2 regions of the Bradyrhizobium sp. BLXBL-03 genome follow, and region 2 is predicted to be linked to the other one. Evidence: predicted binding sites of a transcription regulator. Region 2 holds the regulator's gene; the other holds the start of a gene.
The links. Region 2 encodes LexA, which represses DNA repair genes until DNA is damaged. Its sites were predicted from a motif close to TGTTCNNNNTGTGTTCNG; they were not measured.
Positions count from the first base shown of each region.

Region 1 (3,023 bases), 3.3 Mb from region 2:
GGCACCAGGATCTCGATCCGGATGCCCGGCTCGCGGCTGTATTCGCGGTGCGCACATAGCAAGACAGAATAGCGGAGGCCATCCTGTTCGCACAGCCATAGCCCGTTATCCAGACACTTGACCGGTTTCTTCTCGCCGACGTCGACATCTGAATATTGCAGCGGGGCAATCGCGACGGCATAGCGGCCGCTCTTGAGGAGCCGCGAAATCGAGAGCGTTTCGTAGCGCTGCTCCTCGTTCAACCCGAACAACCTGATGGCTTCGCCGAAGAGCCGGTCGACCGCGGCCTGCACGTCCACGCGCATATGGCCGGGAAACTGGCGGATCGTGGTCACCAGCTTGCTGCGAGGAACGTTGGCAAAATGCCAGTCCAGAACGTCGCAAGCGAAGTCGAAATTCTCTTCCTGCTCGCTATCGGGCTGGTCCGCTGCGCGCATGCATTCGCTGCACAGCCAGATCGTTCGGTTGCCGATCCGAACATCCGTCCGTCCGTCGCCATTGCCGCAGAGCTCGCACGAGGTCTTGATCGCCTCAAGCGTGACTTGCAGCCTGTGGCCGGCAAGATTGATGGATTGTTGCGCGGACTTGAATAGGGTCTCGGCGACGGATTGCGGGTAAGGCCCGCAGATCGCCTTCTCCTTCTGCTCGATCTGGGCGATCAGCGCGGCCGCCTCGCGCTCCGTCTTGCCGAAGATCTGACGGAGCAGATCCAGCACGAACTGGTCCGGCGTATCATCATCATTATGAATGATGAGCCGGACCAGCTGGTTCTCGCCACGCATACTAATTATCACGAAAGATCTCCGATACAATTTATGGTGGTAGAGAACGAATAGGGAACACAAAAAGAAGCGGCCGTCAAGTCCGACGGCCGCTCAAATGCAATCGCTATGCGAGCCTAGTGCGCGCCGCCCCCGCCCGCTGCCTTCACCCGCCGCGTCAGCAGCACCGCGATCGCGGCCAGCACCAGCACCACGCCGATCACGGCAAAGGTGTCGGAGAAGCCCATCACCAGCGCCTGGCGCTTCACCGTCTTGCCGAGTGCGATGATCGCCTGCTCGCGCGCGGCGTTGGGATCGGGCACGCCATGGGCGATGAAATAATCTGTCATCTGCGCGAGGCGGCTGCGGACCTCCTCGCGGCCGAGCGTCACGGAATGGCCGATGATGTTGGAGTGGAACTGCTCGCGCTTGGTGACGATGGTGGCCAGCACTGCGGTGCCGATGGCACCGCCGAGATTGCGCATCATGTTGGAGATGCCGGAGGCGGCAGGCGCATCCTGCGGCGCGACGCTGCCGAGGCTGAGTGCGGACAGCGGCGCCAGCGTCAGCGCCTGGCCGACGGCACGCACGACGTTCGGTATGAAGAATTGATCGCCGGAATAGTCGAGCGACATCTCGATGTTGAGAAAGGAGCTGGCAGCGAATAGCAAGAGGCCGATCGTCGCGATGTAGCGCGCATCGAAACGTTGCATCAGCTTCGGCACCAGCGGGATCAGCAGCAGCTGCGGCAGGCCGGTCCAGGCCAGCACATTGCCGATCTGCTCGGCATTGTAACCCTGCACCTGGCCGAGATAGGCCGGCAGCAGATAGACCGAGCCGAACAGTGCAAAGCCGAGGAACACCGCGGCGATGGTGCCGACGCCGAAATTCCACTGCGTCAGCAGGCGGAGGCGAAGCAACGGCTTCTCGACCACGAGCTCGATGGTGATGAACAGCGACAGGCTGATCGCGGCGATGACCGCGAGCCGCATGATGAAGGGCGAGCCGAACCAGTCGTTCTTGTTGCCTTCCTCGAGCACGGCCTGCAGCGAGGCGAGGCCGACCGCCATGGTGGCGATGCCGAACCAGTCGCCTTCACGCAGCAAAGCGAGATTCAGGGGTGCACGTTCCAGGGTGAGGAACAGAATGCTCACCATGACTGCCGTCGGCAGCACGTTGACGAAGAAGATGGTCTGCCAGCCGTAATTCTCGGTGAGATAACCGCCGATGGTCGGGCCGATTGCCGGAGCGAACGTCACCGCCAGCGAGAACATCGCGAGCCCGATCGGCTGCTGGCCCTTCGGCAGCTTGGTGAAGACCAGCGTGAAGGCCATCGGGATCAGCACGCCGCCGAAGAAGCCCTGGAAGCCACGCATCGCGATCATCGACGGCAGGTCGTGAGTGAAGGCACAGGCGACCGAGAACGCCGCAAAGAGCGAGGCAAAGCTCAGCATGATGTTGCGGAACGAGAACACGCGCGACAGGTAGTCGGTCAGCGGGATCACGATGATCTCGCCGATCAGGTACGACGTCGAGATCCAGGATCCGTTGTCGACACCGGTGCCGATGCCGCCCTCGATGTTGAGCAGCGAGGCATTGGTGATCTGGATGTTCAGGATCGCCATGAAGGCGCCGATCATCGCGGCGAAGACGGCGATCCAGACTGTGGCACTGGCCCTGTTCGGGTCGGCGGCGACGCGATCAGGCGTCGCGGCCGGTATGGAGGGCGCTGGCGTCGAGATTGCGAGGCTGTTGGACATGGCACGACCCTCCGGAAACAAGCTTGGCTTTGGACTGCGTCGAGGGCGTCGTTGCCGCTTGCGCGGTCGGCGCTGAACGGGTTGCGATCGTCGGGATCACGGACATGCCGGGCCGCAGCTCGATCACCGGCTGCGTTTCGGCATCCAGCGCGATCTTCACGGGGATGCGCTGCACGATCTTGGTGAAATTGCCGGTGGCGTTGTCAGGCGGCAGCAAAGCAAATTCCTGGCCGCTGGCCGGCGCGATGGAATCGACGTGGCCATGCACCACCTGGCCCGGGAACGTATCGACCTCGATCTCGACCTCTTGTCCGGCGCGGACGTGGGTGAGCTGCGTTTCCTTGAAATTGGCGACGACATAGGCGCCCTCGGCGGGCACGATCGACATCAGCTGGGTGCCGGCCTGCACGAACTGGCCGACGCGCAAGGTGCGGTTGCCGATGACGCCGTCGATCGGCGCGACGATCGTGGTGTAGCCGAGATTGAGCTCGGCCTGATGCTG
Region 1 covers NZ_CP182470.1:873,609-876,631, forward strand. Annotated here, with positions in the region: gene ACNJX9_RS04145 (ATP-dependent Clp protease adaptor ClpS) at 1-794, opposite strand, end outside; gene ACNJX9_RS04150 (MDR family MFS transporter) at 899-2,521, opposite strand; gene ACNJX9_RS04155 (HlyD family secretion protein) at 2,463-3,023, opposite strand, start outside.
Region 1: ACNJX9_RS04145 (ATP-dependent Clp protease adaptor ClpS) is a predicted target of LexA. The motif match lies at 825-842, and genes of this name have one in related genera.

Region 2 (3,023 bases):
TCGCCGGTGCGGAGCCTTTGGCTGAGGAAATGATCGCTCTGGATCAGGCCTTCCATCGCGTGCTCGCGCGGGACGTCGCGGCGCGGCGGACGCAGCCGCCCGAGGCGATGTCAGCGATGGATGGTTATGCCGTTCGCGCGGCTGATGCTGCGAAGGTTGATGCGCAGCTCACGGTGGTCGGCGAGGTTGCAGCCGGCCGCCCATTCGCAGGAACCGTCGGTGCCGGCGAAGCTGTCCGGATCTTCACCGGCGGCGTCGTTCCGGCGGGCGCCGATGCGGTCGTGATCCAGGAGGACACCATCTCGGACGGCAAGCGCATCACGATCAAGGAAGCCGCCGTCACCGGGCGGCACATTCGCCCCGCCGGGATCGACTTCCGCGAGGGCGACGTGCTCCTGCGCAAGGGCGTACGGCTCACCGATCGGGACCTTGCGCTCGCCGCGGGCATGAACCATCCGGAGCTGAGCGTTCATCGCCGTCCCAAGGTCGCGATTCTCGCAACCGGCGACGAGCTGGTGATGCCGGGCTCGACACCCGGCCCCGGCCAGATCGTCTATTCCAATGGCTACGCCCTGCACGCCCTCGCCCGCAGCGAGGGTGCCGACACCATCGATCTCGGCGTCGCCGCCGACACGCTTGCCGCCACCACCTCAGGGATCCGCCGCGCCCGCGAATCCGGCGCCGACATCCTGATCACGACCGGCGGAGCGTCTGTCGGTGACCACGATCTGGTGCAGCAGGCGCTTCGGCACGAAGGTATCTCGATGGCGTTCTGGAAGATCGCGATGCGGCCGGGCAAGCCGATGATGAACGGGCAGCTCGGGCCGATGCGCGTCATCGGCCTGCCCGGCAATCCCGTGTCATCCTACGTCTGCGGCTTCCTGTTTCTGGTGCCGCTGATTCGCGCGCTGTCGGGCCGTTCAATGATTCATCATCGCCGCGAACGCGCCGTGCTCGGTCGCGACCTCGGGGCCAATGACCAGCGCGAGGATTATCTGCGTGCGCGTCTCGAGACGCGGGACGACGGCACGCTCATCGCTCTTCCCGTCAACCACCAGGATTCCTCACTGTTGGCGAATCTCGCTGCGGCACAGGCACTTCTCGTGCGCGCGCCGTTCGCACCGAAGGCCGCTTCCGGCACGCCTTGCGAGGTCTTGCGACTGCCGGAGTGAGCGCGCCGACGCAACCGTTCCGCGAACTTTGTCGCGTTCACGGTAAATTAAGCAGTTGCGGAACATGTATCGAACATATAGTGTCCGTTCATGATTTGTTTCGAGCATGTAGCGGCTTAATGCTGAATTCAGCGTCTGTGAATCGAGCGACATCGTCAGGGGGATTTTGGTCGAGATGTTAACGCGCAAACAATACGAGCTCCTGCGGTTCATCAGCGAGCGATTGAAGGAAAGCGGCGTGCCGCCCTCCTTCGACGAGATGAAGGATGCGCTCGACCTGCGCTCCAAGTCGGGCATCCATCGCCTGATCACCGCGCTTGAGGAGCGCGGCTTCATCCGCCGCCTGCCCAACCGGGCCCGTGCCATCGAAGTGATCAAGCTGCCTGAACTCCAGGCGGCTGCCGGCAGCCGTCGCGGCTTCACGCCGAGCGTCATCGAGGGCAATCTCGGCAAGGTGCGCACGATGTCGAGCCCGCCCGTCGATGAGGGCGAACGCCCTGTCGCAGTTCCCGTGATGGGCCGGATCGCGGCCGGTACGCCGATCGAGGCCTTGCAGACGCGCAGCCACACCATCAGCGTCCCGCCCGACATGCTCGGCGCGGGCGAGCATTACGCTCTCGAAGTTCGCGGTGATTCCATGGTCGATGCCGGCATTCTCGATGGCGACATGGCGCTGATCCAGCGCAACGAGAGTTGCGACACCGGCGATATCGTGGTGGCCCTGATCGACGACGAGGAAGCCACGCTCAAGCGTTTCCGCCGCCGCGGCGCCTCGATCGCGCTCGAGCCGGCAAACGCCGCCTACGAGGTCCGGATCCTGCCGCCCAACCGGGTCAAGATCCAGGGCAAGCTGATCGGGCTGTACCGGAAATACTGAACGCGGCGCACGTCGCCACCTGGCAAGCACGCCCTCAAGATTGGAGCGGACGATTGTTCGCTCCGGCTGGTTAGTTTTTCTGGCTTTGCACAGATTATCCGGCCACCTCTCCCGCGCTACATCCCCGGCACGCCATGACGAAGCACGCATCGCTTCGCAGGCCTTGCGAGACCGAGGAGACCGCCATGCACAAGATCATTCTGAGCACCGTCGCGATCGCGCTGATCGCAATATCAGCGTCGCAAACCTTCGCTGCGCAGCCGCAGCATCACGTTCGCAGGGCGCCACAGGCAATGAGCGAACAATTCCGCAATGCCCGCAACTCCGTCGGGCAACGGGCGCAGCCGGCCTGGCCTTATTCGGGTTGGTCGGCACCGGCTGGGCGCTAGCGAAGAAGCTCTCGGAATGCACGGAAGCAGTCTTTGTTCCTCGGACATCTGAAAAAGAAATTGTGATGGCAGCCTGCAGACTCAAGCCGCAGATTTGCCCCCAACATGGCATATGATCGCAGGCTTCCACTCTGATAGAGGCCTGCGCCTCAGAAGAGGCGCGGGTGCTCTATCGCTGATGAGGAGCACCCGATGTGTGACTATAGCTTGCATGCCGTCGCGACGCGTCCCGCAGAAGTCGGCGAGACGATCGTCACGACAACCTTCCGCGGCACCTCGACGCGCGGCTTCGCCTCCGAAGCCGACATGTCGGTCGCGGTCTGCCTGCTGCCGGGAACGGAGCTCGCCTTCGCCGACAACGTCCGCTACGACAACAGGTGGATCTGGACGCGCACCATCAATTCGCGCGTCGGCAAGTTCGGCAAGGTCGATCCGCACATTCCCGATCGTCATCACGACGCGATCGAATTCCCCGATGGCAAATACGTGCTGGTGACCCAGCTCGTCGAAGGCCAGCGCGCAACCGTGCTGCAACTGCCGGTGACCCAGCCGCTCGGCGAGCGCGAGCACAAGCCGCAAGTTGTC
Region 2 covers NZ_CP182470.1:4,218,451-4,221,473, reverse strand. Annotated here, with positions in the region: gene ACNJX9_RS20315 (molybdopterin molybdotransferase MoeA) at 1-1,172, shown strand, start outside; gene lexA (transcriptional repressor LexA) at 1,348-2,049, shown strand; gene ACNJX9_RS20305 (hypothetical protein) at 2,235-2,438, shown strand; gene ACNJX9_RS20300 (hypothetical protein) at 2,631-3,023, shown strand, end outside.